DNA from 3 places in the Oryzomicrobium sp. genome. Region 1 is predicted to be linked to each of the others. Evidence: predicted binding sites of a transcription regulator. Region 1 holds the regulator's gene; each other region holds the start of a gene.

Region 1 (5,261 bases):
TCCGGCACCAGGAGCACGAACACCAGGCTCACCGGCTTGCCGTCGGGAGCGTCGAAAGGCACCGGCGCGGCCAGGCGCAGGAAGGCGCCGACGGCTTCCTTGAGACCCTTGATGCGGCCGTGGGGAATGGCGACGCCCTGACCCAGCCCGGTGGAACCGAGCTTTTCCCGGGCGAACAAGCTGTCGAAGACCGTGGCGCGGGCAATGCCGTTGCGGTTTTCGAAGAGAATGCCGGCCTGTTCGAAGACCCGCTTCTTGCTGGTCGCTTCCAGGTCTAGGACGACGTTTTCGAGAGGAAGGAGTTTGGCGATGAGCTCCATCGGACGATCCACGGAGACGTTGAACGGGCCAGCCTTGAATGCACGGTGCCACCGGTGTGGCGATGGGATTCGGAGCGGGCCGGGAGGAAATCGGGCCGGGGTCTCGGAGACTAAGGGCGAAACGTGGCCGGGAGGATACAGGATTTCCGGTCGTTGCGCTGACGGGGGCTGCGCCCCGGGCAGCGAGGGTCGAGGGGCCCGTGAGGGGAACAGTCGGCGGGCCCCCGCGGGGCCCGGCCGATCCGTTGGTTAGATCACTCGGCGACGGGGATGTTCTTCTCGTCCCGGTGGTGATCCTGGATTTTTTGCTTGTGCTTGATGACTTGGCGGTCCAGCTTGTCGATCAGGCTGTCGATGGCGGCGTACAGGTCGGAATCCTCGCTCTCGACGAAGATGTCCTTGCCGCGCACGTGGACGGTCACTTCGGCCTTTTGCTTCAGCTTCTCGACCGAGAGAATCACGCTTACGTCGATCACGTTGTCGAAGTGACGGATGACGCGGTCCAGTTTGCCGGTCACGTATTCACGGATCGCCGGAGTGACTTCCAGGTGATGCCCACTGATCTGCAGATTCATGGTTCTACTCCTTTAGAGGGACTTGCGGAGATTGGCAGCTGGAATGCCCATCCCCTCCCGGTATTTTGCTATCGTCCGGCGGGCGACGACAATGCCCTGCTGGCCGAGGATGTCAGCAATCTGGTTGTCCGAGAGAGGCTTCTTGGCGTTTTCCGAGCCCACCAGCTGCTTGATGAGGGCGCGGATGGCGGTGGCCGAACAGGCTCCGCCGGTATCGGTGGCCACGTGGCTGCCGAAAAAATACTTCAGTTCGAAGATACCCCGGGGTGAGGCCATGTACTTCTGGGTGGTCACCCGGGACACGGTGGATTCGTGCAGGTCGAGGATGTCGGCGATCTCGCGCAGCACCAGGGGGCGCATCGCCACCTCGCCGTGGTCGAAGAAGGCGCGCTGCCGGTCCACGATGGCCTGGGAGACGCGCAGGATGGTGTCAAAGCGCTGCTGCACGTTCTTGATCAGCCAGCGGGCCTCCTGCAACTGGCCGGACATGCCGCCGCTCTCGCCGCGGGTGCGGTGCTTTTGCAGCAGGTCGGCGTAGAGCCGGTTGACCCGCAGGCGAGGGAAGGCGTCTGGGTTGATGCTCGCTACCCACTGATTGCGCACCTTGCGCACGATCACGTCGGGGATGATGTAGCGGGTTTCCAGGGGCGCGTAGCGGGCTCCCGGGCGCGGGTCCAGGCCCATGATCATGGCCTGCACCGCCTTCAGCGTCTCGTCGTCGCAGCCGAGCTGGCGCTTGAGCCGGGTGAAGTCCCGGTTGGCGAGCAGGTCCAGGTGCTTTTCCGCCAGGGTCAGCGCCAGGTTGCGCACCGGGCCGGCGGGGCGGGCGCGCAGTTGCAGGGCCAGGCATTCCTGGGGACTGCGCGCGCCCACGCCGGTGGGGTCCAGGTTCTGCACGTGCTTGAGGGCGATCTCCAGTTCTTCCGGCTCGACCTCCAGCTCGTGGGGCAGGGCTTCGCCCAGTTCGTCCAGGGACTGGTCCAGGTAGCCGTCGTCGTCCAGGGCTTCGACGATGAAGCTGGCCAGGCTGCGGTCCCGGTCCGACAGGGAGGTCAGGCCCAACTGCCAGTTTAGGTGGTCCTTCAGACTGGTGACGGCGGCCTGGATGTCCTGGCCGTCGCCCTCGTCGTCCCCGTCGTTGTCGCGGCTGCCGCTGGGAAAGCTGCCCTCGGCGAACCAGCCGTCGTCCACGCCGGCGTCGCCACCCTCGGCGGTGTAGTCGCTGCCTTCACCGGATTCACTGGACTCGCCGTTCTCCCCGGATTCGCCCCGTTCCGCCTGGGCGTTGCCGTCGGCCGCCTGCTCGCCGCTGCTCAAGGCGTCGGCAAAGCCCGGCTCGGCGGGGCGGGCGGCGGGTTCGAAATCGTCCTCCCGCTCCAGCAGGGGGTTTTCCAGCAGGTATTGCTCGATTTCCTGGTTGAGCTCGAGGGTCGACAGCTGCAGCAGCTTGATCGACTGCTGCAACTGGGGCGTGAGCGCCAGGTGCTGCGAGAGCTTGAGCTGGAGGCTGGGTTTCATCGGCAGCGGCAACCGGCTGCTGCCTCATGGGGCGGCGCGGCGGCGGGGCGGTGGAGCATGGGCATGGAGCGGGTCGCGGTCACAGGCGGAAATGCTCGCCCAGGTAAACCTTGCGCACGTCGTCGTTGTGCACGATCTCGTCCGGGCGACCGGCGGCCAGCACGCGGCCCTCGTTGATGATGTAGGCCCGGTCGCAGATACCCAGGGTTTCGCGCACGTTGTGGTCGGTGATCAGCACGCCGATGCCGCGGGCCTTGAGGAAGCGGATGATCTTCTGGATTTCCAGTACGGCGATCGGGTCCACCCCGGCGAAGGGCTCGTCGAGCAGCACGAAGCGTGGATTGGTGGCCAGGGCCCGGGCGATCTCGACCCGGCGCCGCTCGCCGCCGGACAGGGCCACCGCCAGGGTGCCGCGCAGGTGGCCGATGTGCAGCTCGTCGAGCAGGGATTCGAGGCGGTTCTTCACCTCGTCCTCGGGCAGGTTCTGCAGTTCGAGCACGGCCTGGATGTTCTCGGCCACGTTCAGCTTGCGGAACACCGACGCTTCTTGGGGCAGGTACGAAAGGCCTTGATGGGCACGCTGGTGGATCGGCTGGTGGGTCAGCCGGGCCTCGTCCAGGTAGACCTCGCCGCCGTCGGCGGCCACCAGGCCCACCACCATGTAGAAACAGGTGGTCTTGCCCGCGCCGTTGGGGCCGAGCAGGCCGACCACCTCGCCGCTGGCCACGTCGAACGACACGTCGTGGACCACGGTGCGCTTCTTGTAGCGCTTTTGCAGGTTGTGGGCAGATAGGCGGCTCTGGCTGGCCGGCGCCGGCTGGGCCGGGGCGGTGGAGGTGAGGGTGGCGGCGTTCATGCGGTCATTCGTCATCGAGGCCGCGCACGACGCGGCGGATGATCTCCATGGAAAAACCCCGCTGGGCGAGGAAACGCATCTGTTTGGCCCGTTCCGCCGCATCCGCGGCGGGGGTGCCGAATTTCTTCTGCCAGACCGACTTGGCCCGGGACGACTCGTCGTCGGCCTGGGCCAGGGCGGTGGCGATGGTGGCGTCGTCGACTCCGGCCGTCGCCAGCTCCTGGCGCAGCCGCTGGTTGCCGTAGCGGCCGGCGCGCACCGTCACGCGCATCTCGGCGTAGCGGTCGTCCGAGAGCAGCTTGCGGGCGGCCAGCTCGTCGAGCAGCCGGTCCAGTTCCTCGCGGCTTTCCGCGTGGGGCGCCAGCTTGCGCGCCAGTTCGGACCGGGAATGTTCGCGGCGGGCGAGTAGGGCGACGGCCCGTTCCCGCAGGGAGCGTTCGGTCGGCGCCATGCGCTCCCGGGGCCGGCCTTAGGCCTCGGCCGGGGCCGCCACGCCGGTGGGCAAGGCGACGCCGACGGCGGCGCGGATTTTGGCCTCGATCTCGGCCGCGGTTTCCGGACGCTGGCGCAGGTACTCGCGCACGTTGTCCTTGCCCTGGCCGATCTTCTCGCCGTTGTAGGCATACCAGGCGCCAGACTTCTCGACGATCTTGTGGGCCACGCCCATGTCGATGATCTCGCCTTCCCGGGAGATGCCCTCGCCGTAGAGGATGTCGAAGATGGCCTCGCGGAACGGGGGCGACACCTTGTTCTTCACCACCTTGACCTTGGTTTCGTTGCCGATCACCTCGTCGCCCTTCTTGATGCCGCCGATGCGGCGGATGTCGAGGCGCACCGAGGCGTAGAACTTGAGCGCGTTGCCGCCGGTGGTGGTTTCCGGGCTGCCGAACATCACGCCGATCTTCATGCGGATCTGGTTGATGAAGATCACCAGGGTGTTGGTCTTCTTGATGTTGGCGGTGAGCTTGCGCAGGGCCTGGCTCATCAGGCGGGCGTGCAGGCCGGGCAGGGAGTCGCCCATCTCGCCTTCGATTTCGGCCTTGGGCACCAGGGCGGCTACCGAGTCGATCACCACCACGTCCACGCTGCCAGAGCGCACCAGCATGTCGGCGATTTCCAGGGCCTGTTCGCCGGTGTCGGGCTGGGAGATGAGCAGCTCGTCCAGGTTCACGCCGAGCTTCTGGGCGTAGCCCGGGTCCAGGGCGTGTTCGGCGTCGATGAAGGCGGCGGTGCCGCCGAGCTTTTGCATCTGGGCGACCACCTGCAGGGTCAGGGTGGTCTTGCCGGAGGATTCGGGTCCGTAGATCTCCACCACGCGGCCGCGGGGCAGGCCGCCCACGCCCAGGGCGATGTCCAGGCCCAGGGAGCCGGTGGACACGACCTGCAGGTCGTTTTCGACGTTGCCTTCGCCCATCTTCATGATGGAGCCCTTGCCGAACTGCTTTTCGATCTGGGCCAGTGCGGCGGCCAGGGCTTTGGCTTTGTTTTCGTCCATATTGGGAATCCTTTGCAAGAATGGCCCGATTATTGCACAAACCGGCCCGAGCCTCGCAGCCGCCGCCTGCGTCTCGGTCCGGTGCGGGGGTGGGCTAAAATGGCGCCTCGTGCATCCATCGGCGCCCCGCTCCTGGCGGGGCGCGCTGTTTTCCCCATGGCAGAACTCAATCCCCCCCAGCGCGAAGCGATCCGCTACCTGGACGGCCCCTTGCTGGTGCTGGCCGGCGCCGGCTCGGGTAAGACCCGGGTGATCACCCAGAAAATCGCCTACCTGATCGAGGAGTGCGACTTCCATCCCGGCTCCATCGCCGCCATCACCTTCACCAACAAGGCCGCGCGGGAGATGGAAGAGCGGGTGGGCAGCCTGCTCACACACCGCAGCGGCCCGTCGCCGCTGATTTCCACCTTCCACTCCCTAGGCATGCGCCTGCTGCGCCAGGAATCCCGGGCGCTCGGCTACAAGCCGGGATTTTCCATCCTGGATTCCACCGACTG
Region 2 (5,261 bases), on a different contig from region 1:
ATTCGCCGCAGATTTCCCGCGTATCGAAGCCCAGGTACTCCCGCATCATGAACACCCGGGCGGTGTTTTCCGGCAGGCGGGTCAAGCACAGCCGAAACACCTCCCAGAATTCGGCCCGGGACAGGGCCGCTTCCGGATCGCCCCAGGCCGCCGGGCGCTCCTCGGCGCGCCAGTGCCCGTCCGGGCGGAACAGGTCGTCGAAGGCGTCCTCGGGAATCTCGTCGATCTCGGCCAGGGGCTGGGGCTGGCGCACCCGCTGGCGGATGGCGTCCACGATCTTGTGGCGCAGGATGCCGAACACCCAGGTGCTCCACTGGGCCCGGCCGGCGAATCCGGCGCCGTCGCGGCAGGCGGCCAGCAGGGTTTCCTGCACCGCATCCTCGGCCGCCGCCTCGTCGCGCAGTTGCAGCACGGCAAAGCGCAGCAGGTCGCGGCGCAGCCCGACCAGGTCCGCAGCAGCGGGCGCCGGAACGCTCATGCCTCGCCCCGGGCCGGGTAGTCCTTGGCGATGACGAAATCCAGGGCCTTGAGCACGTCGGCGAACCCCGGCCGGGCAAAGGGCATGGTCTGGATGGCCGCCCAGTAAAGAGTGCCGTCGGGGCGCACCAGAAAGAGACCAGGCTCGGTGAACAGGGCCGGCTCCTCGATGCCGATGGAGGTAGCGCCTCGGCCGGTGGAAACGTACAGCCCCCAGGCCCGGCCGGTGGCGATGGACAGGCCGTAACCCAGGGCCAGGCCCTCCAGCCGCCATTCCCGGTGCGTATCCCGGGCCCGGGCTTCGTCGTCGGCGGAAACGGCCAGCACGTCCACGCCCCGGGCGGAGAATTCGGGCAGCAGACGGACCAGCTCCTGGAGATAGGCGCGGCAGATGGGGCAGTGGCGCCCCCGGTAGGCCACCACCAGGGTGAAGCGCTCCGGGCGCCGGTCGGCAAGGCGCCAGAGGGAACCGTCCACCGTCGCTACGGCCAGGTCGGGGACGGGGTGGCGGGGCATGGGACGAGGGCAAAGATCGGTCATCGAGGGGCTCCGTGGCATTGTCGTCAGGGGCGCGCGGCAGAAGGCCGGCGCCGCCCGTTTGGAGAGGCTAAATCAATCTGTCGTTCCCCCGGCGCAATTCCTTACACCCTGCCAGCGGCGAGATGGCGGCTCCCCCCGTGTGCCGCCCTTTGCCCTCCCTCGGCGCATTGGGCACAATCCTGCCCTCGCGGCGCCGTGGGTGCCGCCCGTCTTTTGTGATTGCGCCATGACCCTGCCCGCCGACACCTTCGCCCCCCTGGCCTCCCGGGAGCTGCAAACCTACGCCGCTCGCCTCGTCCAGGATGCTTTCGCCCGCCTGTTCCGCCTGTCCCTGGAAGGCAACGAGGCGGAGTGGCGCGCCGGCGCCCGGGAAATCGCCGCCCGTGCCGAGGAATGGATCGCCGCCGCCGAGGGCGGCCGTGACGGGGAGGCCGGCATCCTGCGCCGCGCCATGCTGCTGGCCGGCCTGGACCAGTGGGGCCTGGCCTACGCCCAGATCTTCGGCCCCTCGGCCATGGCCGGGCTGAGCGAGCTGGTGGGGCTGCTGCGCGACGCCCTGGACCCGGCCGGCGAGGGCCGCTGCCAGGCCGCCTTCAGCGCCCTTCAGGACAACGAGGGCGATGCCATCGACTTCAAGGTCGGGCTGCGCCGCGACCTGCACCTGGCCATCTGGCACGCCATGATCGCCAGCGAAGAGCGGGACGAGGCATTCGCCATCCTCAGCCAACTGGGCGGCATGATGGCAGCCCTGACCCGGACCATGCCGGAAGTGGGCTGGCGGCTGGTGGCCGATGCCCTGGCCCACATCCAGATCCGCTGCCTGGCCCATCGGCTGGCCAGCGACGGCCTGGGCCAAGAAACCACCCAGGCGCTGTTCGGCGCGCTCAGCCGGGAACTGCCGAAACCCCAGTGGGAGCAGATCATGGCCCAGGCCACCCAAGCCGTGCTGGGCTGGCAGGAGGCCAGCCGCGGCGCCGCCGGGGAGACCGGCGCCGCAGGCCAGACCCTGCACTGACCCCGGCCCGGGCGGGAGCAGCAGGGCGCCCGTCACGCATCCGTGCCGGCCTTGGCCGAACCTGCGGCCGGAGCGGACGGCGAAAGGCTCGAAACGGACGCACCGGCGGAAGCGGCCCGGGTCAGTACCGGGGTGTCGGCGTCTAGGGACTTGATGTCGCCGGACAGCTCGCCGCCCTCGTCGATGAGAATCTTGCCGTAGCGGATGGTGCCGCTGACCCGGCCGGTTTCATGGATCACCAGTTGCTGGCGGGCGGTCAGTTCGCCCTCGAAGGTGCCGTACACCTCGGCCACGTCGATGCTCACCTTGCCGCTGAACACCCCCTTTTCGGCGATGTGCATGACCCGGCTGTCCATGGTGGCCTCGACCCGGCCTTCCACCACCAGGGTGTCGCAGTCGAGGATTTCCGCCCCCTTCAGCTTCACGTCGGGGCCGACGATCAGGCGGTTGCCGCCCACTGCGTCGGTCAGCCCCGGCTTGGCGGCGGACTTGCCCGCATCGGGCGCATTCAGCGGGCTGCTGGCGGTGGCCGGCCCGGCGGGAGCCCGCCCGGGAGTGCCGAGGGGCGGCAGGCCGGCCGGCGCCACCACCGCAGCGCCAGAGGCGCCGGACAGGCGGGTGTCCCGGGGGGCCAGGGCGTCGTTGCGCAGGGGGGCGGTTTCCTCGCGTTTGCCGAAGAAGCTTTGCTTGTTGAGCATGGAAGGTCCTTAAGGTGGAGTGGCAAAGTCGAACCGTCGCGGCAGCCGCCGCAACGCCATCCCGACCTATGGCAAGCAGCGTGCCACTTCACGCCAAGCCCCGCGTTTACAGCGGTTCACCTCACGATTGCCACCCGATCGCCGACGATAGGCACAAATAGTGTCGGGCCAGCCCGACGCCGAATCCATGCATCCGGCCTAGTTGCTGTTTTTTCGCGGATTTTCCTGTCGGGCCAGAGCGACAGACAGAACGCTCACGACCGCCCGGGCGCCGCCCCCATCCAGAACAAAAAAGAAACGGCCACGGGGGCTGACGCCGCCGTGGCCGAATAACTACCGAGGGACACAACTAATCGGTCGGATGCGACCTTCGGGTCACATGTTGCGCCGGTACTGGCCGCCCACGTCGTAGAGGGCGGTGGTGATCTGCCCCAGGGAACAGACCTGGACCGCATCCACCAACACCTCGAACAGGTTGCCGTTGGCGATGGCCGTCTGTTGCAGACGTTCCAGCATGGGGCCGGATTGGGCCTGGTGGCGGGACTGGAAATCGCGCAGGCGCTGGATCTGGGACTGCTTTTCCTCCTCGGTGGAACGGGCCAGCTCGATCTCCACCTGGGCGCTGCCCTTGGGATTGAGGAAGGTGTTCACGCCGATGAGGGGCAGCGAGCCATCGTGCTTCTTGTGCTCGTAGTGCAGCGACTCCTCCTGGATCTTGCCGCGCTGGTAGCCGGTTTCCATGGCGCCGAGCACCCCGCCGCGGGCGGCGATGGCCTCGAACTCCTTGAGCACCGCCTCTTCCACCAGGTCGGTCAGCTCGTCCATGATGAAGGCGCCCTGGTTGGGGTTCTCGTTCTTCGCCACGCCCCATTCCCGGTTGATGATGAGCTGGATGGCCATGGCGCGGCGCACCGACTCCTCGGTCGGGGTGGTGATGGCCTCGTCGTAGGCGTTGGTGTGCAGGGAGTTGCAGTTGTCGTAGATGGCAATCAGGGCCTGCAACGTGGTGCGGATGTCGTTGAAATCCATCTCCTGAGCGTGGAGCGACCGGCCCGAGGTCTGGATGTGGTACTTGAGCTTCTGGCTACGCTCGTTGGCGCCGTACTTGTTCTTCATCGCCACGGCCCAGATGCGCCGGGCCACCCGGCCGATCACCGAGTATTCCGGGTCCATGCCGTTACTGAAGAAGAAGGACAGGTTGGGGGCGAAGTCGTCGATGTGCATGCCCCGGGCCAGGTAGCTCTCCACGTAGGTGAAGCCGTTGGCCAGGGTGAAGGCCAGCTGGGAGATGGGGTTCGCGCCCGCCTCGGCGATGTGGTAGCCGGAGATCGACACCGAGTAGAAGTTCTGCACCTTGTTGTGCACGAAGAACTCCTGGATGTCGCCCATCATCTTCAGGGCGAACTCGGTGGAGAAGATGCAGGTGTTCTGGCCCTGGTCTTCCTTGAGGATGTCGGCCTGCACGGTGCCGCGCACGGTGGACAGCACCCACTCGCGGATCTTCTCGGCCTCGTCCTCGGTGGGCGCGCGGCCGTTGTCGGCCTTGAACTTGTCGATCTGCTGGGCGATGGCGGTGTTGAAGAACATCGCCAGGATGATCGGCGCCGGGCCGTTGATAGTCATCGACACCGAGGTGGACGGGGCGCACAGGTCGAAGCCGTCGTAGAGCACCTTCATGTCGTCCAGGGTGGCGATGGACACGCCGGAGTTGCCGATCTTGCCGTAGATGTCGGGGCGCTCGTCCGGGTCGCAGCCGTACAGGGTGACCGAGTCGAAGGCCGTCGACAGGCGGTGGGCCGGCATGCCCTCGGACACCTTCTTGAAGCGGCGGTTGGTGCGGAAGGCGTCGCCCTCGCCGGCGAACATGCGGGTCGGGTCCTCGCCCTCGCGCTTGAAGGCGAACACGCCGGCGGTGTAGGGGAAGGAGCCGGGCACGTTCTCGCGCATCAGGAAGCGCAGCACCTCGCCGTCGTCGCCGAACTTGGGCAGCACCACCTTCTTGATCTTGGTGCCGGAGAGGGATTCGGAGACCAGCTTGGTGCGGATTTCCTTGTCGCGGATCTTCACCACGTACTCGTCGCCGGAATAGGCCTGTTGCATCTCGGGCCACTGCTCCAGCAGCTTCTTGGCCTTGGGATCGAGCTGGCCGTCCTTCCAGGTCAGCACCTCGTCCACGTCGGCCACCGGCTTGTCACAGCCCTTGAGCAGATCGCGGGAGATGCGCAGGGACTGGCGTTCCCGGGCCAGCTTGACCTGCTCGTCGGTGTGGGCGTGGTAGCCGCGCAGGGTCTCGGCGATCTCGGCCAGGTAGCGCACCCGCTTGGGCGGCACGATGGCCTGCTGGTAGGAGGACTGCTTGGCCGCCACCTTGGGCAGTTTGCCCGGCTGAAGGGTCAGCCCCAACTCGGCCAGGCGCTCGATGAGAGCCTGGTACAGGGCGGTGACGCCGTCGTCGTTGAAGTGGGCGGCCATGGTGCCGAACACGGGCATGGCGTCGGTGGGCTCGGCGAAGCGCTCCCGGTTGCGCTGGT
Region 3 (5,261 bases), on a different contig from region 1:
TGCGCCTGCTCGACCTGGGCGTGTCGATCAGTTCCGGCGAGGGGGAGGGCGGCAGCGGCGAAGCCGGTCATGCCCAGCGGGAGACCCCGGGCACCCCGTCGTTCATGGCCCCGGAGCTGTTCGATGGCGTTGTCGTCACCCCCGGCCACGACCTGTACGCGGCCGGCGTCACCCTCTACCACCTGCTCACCCGGCGCTACCCCTACGGCGAGATCGAGCCGTTCCAGCATCCCCGCTTCGGCGAGCCGGTTCCCCCGTCGCGCTACCGGCCTGACGTGCCGGCCTGGCTGGAAGGCCTGCTGCTCAAGGCGGTGGCCCGGGAACCGGCGGGGCGCTTCGAGACCGCCGAGGAATTCCTCCTGGCCCTGGAACGGGGGGCGGCCCGGCCCGATGCGGTGCCCCGCCATCGCCCGCGCCCCTGGCTGGCGCGCCACGGCCTGGCCTTTTGGCGCGGCCTGGCGGCGGTTTCCCTGGGCATCAACCTGCTCCTGCTGCTGTGGCTGCTGGGGCGTTGAGCGTCTGACCCGACCGCCGCTCCCCGGTGCCGGCCACCCCCGGGGGGCGTGCACGGTGCTATCCTCGGAACCCTTATGACCACTCCCGCCCTCATCCTCTTCGCCCACGGTGCCCGGGACCCGGAATGGGCCCTGCCTATGCACCGGGTGCGCGACGTCATCCTGGCCCGCTCCCCCGGCACCCGGGTCGAGCTGGCCTTTCTCGAATTCATGGCCCCGGGCCTGGAATCCTGCGTGGATGCCCTGGTGGGCGAGGGCATCCGCCACATCGCCGTGGTGCCCCTGTTCATCGCCCAGGGCGGTCACCTCAAGCGCGACCTGCCCCTGCTGCTCGACGCCCTGCGCGCCCGCCATCCGGGCCTGCGCCTCGACCTGGCGCCGCCGGTGGGCGAAGCCCCCGCCGTGGTGGCGGCCATGGCCGGCCATGCCCTGGCGCAACTGGACGCCATCCCGGGCATCGTTTCGGCGGCCTGATCATCCCGTTCCGCCGCCCGCGGCACCTGCCGGCCTGGCGCCACCCCGCAGCCGTGCCAAGGCCGGGCGTGGGGACTGGGCGCGGCACCGTATTGGTGCGCGGATTATTCGAGAACGGCCCTGGGGATTTGCCAACGCCTTGATTTAAAAGAAACGGGTTTCTGGCCCGGGTCTTGCTGAATGCTTGGCGAACCACCCGTCGGCCCAGGCCGGCGGGTCTCGACTCCCGAGTCCTGAATTTCCGCTTCCGATCCCGTGCCGCGTTTTTCTCGCCCATGAAGCCCCTTTCTCCTCCTGCCGCTACGGCTGCCCTGCGGGTGCTGGTGATCGACGAGTCGCAGCGTCGCGGCGCCGAGCTGTGCGCCGGCCTGGCCATGGCCGGCTGCCAGGTGGCGGCGGTGCTGGCTGGGGCCGAGGACTTGGCGCGCCAGGTGGAGGCCCTCAAGCCCGACATGATCCTGATCGGCACCGACAACCCGTCCCGGGACACCCTGGAGCACCTGGCGGCCATGAACCGGGACATGCCCCGGCCGGTGGTGATCTTCGCCGACGAGGGTGACCAGGACTGCATCCGCGATGCCATGAAGGCCGGCGTCGCCGCCTACGTGGTGGACGGCCTGGAGCCGGCCCGGGTCAAGCCGGTGATGGACGTGGCCCTGGCCCGCTTCGAGGCCGAACAGGCCCTCAAGCGGGAGCTGGTGCTAACCCAGAAGAAATTGTCCGAGCGGCGCCTGGTGGAAAAGGCCAAGGGGCTGCTCATGAAGCTCAAGGGCCTCGACGAAGACGAGGCCTACAAGCTGCTCCGCAAGCTGGCCATGGATCGGGGCCAGCCTATCGGGACAGTGGCGCAGAACGTGCTGGAAACGGCGCGGTTGTTGTTGTGACGCGATCTTCGCGTAGTGATCTCCTCCGTTTCACCTTGAACGGGCTCCTGCGGGAGCCCGCTTTTTTTGCCCGGCTTTGTCCGGCCGGGGCGGGGGGCGTTGCCCCGTGAGCTGGGAACGGGCCGGAATTGCCTCCCCGTTTTTGTGCATGGCGGCAGGTGACGGTCAGGAAAAGGCACGGTTCGGGTGCCGGAGCCGTTTTTCCAGGAGAGCCGCCGGAGGTTTGTAAACCATTGGTAAACAACGGGTTGCGGGTTTTTTTGGCGAGTGGCACGGCGGTTGCTAAATAACGATCGACCGTGCCAAGGGCGGCGCGGTCGAGTGGCTTGGACAACGGCGTCCATCCCGGCGGAACACCTCCTCCTGCCGGGGTGTGACGCCGTCTTTTTTTACCCGGACGCCTGTTTTTCCATCTGCCAGGGAGCCGCACATGAACCGCTTGAATCGCTTTCCCGCTGCCGACGCCGCCGACGCTGCCATGCCGGCCGCCATCAATGCCGAACGCCGTTCCTTCCTCACCGCCGGGCTGCGCCTGTCCGCCGGCGCCGGCGTGCTGGGGATGGGGGTGAGCGCCGGGGTGGGCAGCCTGGTGCCGGGCGAGGCCCGGGCCGCCGGGCCGGCTCCCGGCACGGCCAACGCACCGGAGAAGAAGGAGGTGCGCATCGGCTTCATTCCCCTTACCGACTGCGCCTCGGTGGTGATGGCGGCGGTGAACAAGTTCGACGAGAAGTACGGCATCAAGATCATCCCGAGCAAGGAGGCCTCCTGGGCCGCCGTGCGCGACAAGCTGGTCAACGGCGAGCTGGACGCCGCCCACGTCCTCTACGGCCTGGTCTATGGCGTGCAGATGGGCGTCGGCGGGCCGAAGAAGGACATGGCGGTGCTGATGGGCCTCAACCAGAACGGCCAGGCCATCACCCTGGCCAACAAGCTGCGCGACCTGGGCGTCACCGACGGGGCCAGCCTGAAAAAGCTGATCGCCAGCAAGCCCGGGGCCGGTGCCGAACTGACCTTCGCCCAGACCTTTCCCACCGGCACCCACGCCATGTGGCTGTACTACTGGCTGGCGGCCCACGACATCAACCCGTTGAAGGACGTGAAGACCATCACCGTGCCGCCGCCGCAGATGGTGGCCAACATGCGGGTGGGCAACATGGACGGCTTCTGTGTCGGCGAGCCGTGGAACAACCGGGCGATCATGGACAAGATCGGCTTTACCGCCGTGACCACCCAGGAGGTGTGGGTGGATCACCCGGAGAAGGTACTGGGCACCACCGCCGACTTCGCCAGCAAGCACCCCAACACCAGCCGGGCGATGATCGCCGCCATTCTCGACGCCAGCCGCTGGATCGACGGGTCGCTCGCCAACCGGCGTGCCACCGCCGAGACCATCGCCCAGAAGTCCTACGTGAACACCGACCCCGAGGTGATCCTGGAACGGATGCTGGGCCGCTACAGCAACGGTCTGGGCAAGAGCTGGGACGACAAGAACCACATGAAATTCTTCAACGACGGGACGGTGAACTTCCCTTACCTGTCCGACGGCATGTGGTTCCTCACCCAGCACAAGCGCTGGGGCCTGCTCAAGGAACACCCGGACTACTTGGCGGTGGCCAGGAAGGTGAATCGCATCGACCTCTACACCCAGGGCGCCCAGGCCGCCGGCGTGGCCCTGCCCAAGAGCGAGATGCGCACCTCGAAGCTGATCGACGGGGTGGTCTGGGACGGCAAGGACCCGAAGAAGTACGCCGACGGCTTCAAGGTCCACGCCTGACCGCGATGGGCTGCCCCGTGCGGGGCGGGCAGGACGACGCGAGCTGCCCGCCCCGCCCCGCGCTGCACCACCGAATTGATTGCATGAGAAGGAGTCCGCCATGACCACCTACAGCGCCACCGCCGACGCCCTGCCCCTGGGCGATCCGGCCGCCGCCGCCACGCCGACGGCCACCTCATCTGCCCTGGAAGCGAGGCTGGACGCCAATCTTCAGGCATCCCCATTGGAGAACCGCATGGAATATAGTGATCCGGCCACACCCTCTGAAACCCCGCGCCCCGCCTTGCTTTCCGGCAAGAGGGGGAAGGAGGGCCAAGGGAGCGACGCCCTTCTGCGCCTGGTCAAGGCGGTGCTGCCGCCCCTGCTCGGCCTGGCCGCCTTCGTCGCCATCTGGTACGTCGCCACCCTCTCGGGCGGCAGCGGCATCCCCGGGCCGGTGGCCACCTGGCAGGAGGCGGTCAAGCTGTTTGGCGACCCCTTCTACCGCAACACCCCCAACGACCAGGGCATCGGCTGGAACGTGCTGGCCTCGCTGCAACGGGTCGGCATCGGCTTCGGCATCGCCGCGGCGGTGGGCATTCCCCTCGGCTTTCTCATTGGCCGCTTCGATTTCCTGGCGCGCATGCTCTCGCCCATCATCAGCCTGCTGCGCCCGGTGTCGCCGCTCGCCTGGTTGCCCATCGGCCTCTTGGTGTTCAAGAAGGCCGACCCGGCGGCCACCTGGACCCTGTTCATCTGCTCGATCTGGCCGATGATTCTCAACACCGCCGCCGGGGTGAAGCAGGTGCCCCAGGACTACCTGAACGTGGCCCGGGTGCTGGCCCTGTCCGAGTGGCAGGTGTTCACCCGCATTCTTTTGCCGGCGGTGCTGCCCGCCGTGCTCACCGGGGTGCGCCTGTCCATCGGCGTGGCCTGGCTGGTGATCGTCGCCGCGGAAATGCTCACCGGCGGCGTCGGCATCGGCTTCTGGGTGTGGGACGAGTGGAACAACCTCAACGTCGCCCACATCCTCATCGCCATCGGCGTCATCGGCATCGTCGGCCTGCTGCTCGACCAGGGACTGATGCTGCTGGCCAAGCGCTTCACCTTCGAATCCCGCTGATTCCCCCCTTTCAGGAGACGCCGCCATGGTCAGCGCAACACCCATCGACCACCACGCCGAAAAGTTCGTCCACCTCCAGGGGGTGGAGCAGGCTTTCGCCACCAAGCAGGGCCGCTTCGTCGCCCTGCGCGACATCGACCTGGCCATCGCCAAGGGCGAGTTCATCACCCTGATCGGCCACTCCGGCTGCGGCAAATCGACCCTGCTCAACCTGATCGCCGGCCTGACCGTGCCCACCGCCGGCGCCCTGATCTGCGACGGCCGCGAGATCGCCAAGCCCGGCCCGGAGCGGGCGGTGGTGTTCCAGAACCATTCCCTGCTGCCTTGGCTGACCTGCTTCGGCAACATCCACCTGGCCGTGGAGAAAGTATTTGGCGCCAAGGAAGGCAAGGCCAGGCTCAAGGCCCGTACCGACGCCGCCCTGGCCCTGGTGGGGCTGACCCACGCCGCCGCCAAGTACCCCCACGAGATTTCCGGGGGCATGAAGCAGCGGGTCGGCATCGCCCGGGCCC

Evidence for each region. The regulator sigma-54, encoded in region 1, starts transcription at its own class of promoters, with help from an activator protein. The targets are predictions, from matches to a motif close to TGGCACGCTTNCTGCTNA.
Region 2: a site for sigma-54 is predicted at 2,799-2,816, ahead of V7Z98_RS09270 (bactofilin family protein). Genes of this name have one in related genera too.
Region 3: a site for sigma-54 is predicted at 2,142-2,159, ahead of V7Z98_RS15420 (CmpA/NrtA family ABC transporter substrate-binding protein). Genes of this name have one in related genera too.

The regions. Positions count from the first base shown of each region.
Region 1 is NZ_DAISLS010000004.1:15,274-20,534, reverse strand. It holds gene ptsN (PTS IIA-like nitrogen regulatory protein PtsN) at 1-320, opposite strand, end outside; gene hpf (ribosome hibernation-promoting factor, HPF/YfiA family) at 575-895, opposite strand; gene V7Z98_RS04335 (RNA polymerase factor sigma-54) at 908-2,413, opposite strand; gene lptB (LPS export ABC transporter ATP-binding protein) at 2,493-3,269, opposite strand; gene recX (recombination regulator RecX) at 3,274-3,720, opposite strand; gene recA (recombinase RecA) at 3,739-4,764, opposite strand; gene V7Z98_RS04315 (UvrD-helicase domain-containing protein) at 4,921-5,261, shown strand, end outside.
Region 2 is NZ_DAISLS010000008.1:127,948-133,208, forward strand. It holds gene V7Z98_RS09255 (sigma-70 family RNA polymerase sigma factor) at 1-478, opposite strand, end outside; gene V7Z98_RS09260 (peroxiredoxin-like family protein) at 475-993, opposite strand; gene V7Z98_RS09265 (hypothetical protein) at 1,244-2,032, shown strand; gene V7Z98_RS09270 (bactofilin family protein) at 2,065-2,730, opposite strand; gene icmF (fused isobutyryl-CoA mutase/GTPase IcmF) at 3,106-5,261, opposite strand, start outside.
Region 3 is NZ_DAISLS010000015.1:98,291-103,551, reverse strand. It holds gene V7Z98_RS15435 (bifunctional protein-serine/threonine kinase/phosphatase) at 1-515, shown strand, start outside; gene V7Z98_RS15430 (sirohydrochlorin chelatase) at 591-989, shown strand; gene V7Z98_RS15425 (ANTAR domain-containing response regulator) at 1,265-1,873, shown strand; gene V7Z98_RS15420 (CmpA/NrtA family ABC transporter substrate-binding protein) at 2,433-3,647, shown strand; gene ntrB (nitrate ABC transporter permease) at 3,748-4,749, shown strand; gene V7Z98_RS15410 (ABC transporter ATP-binding protein) at 4,775-5,261, shown strand, end outside.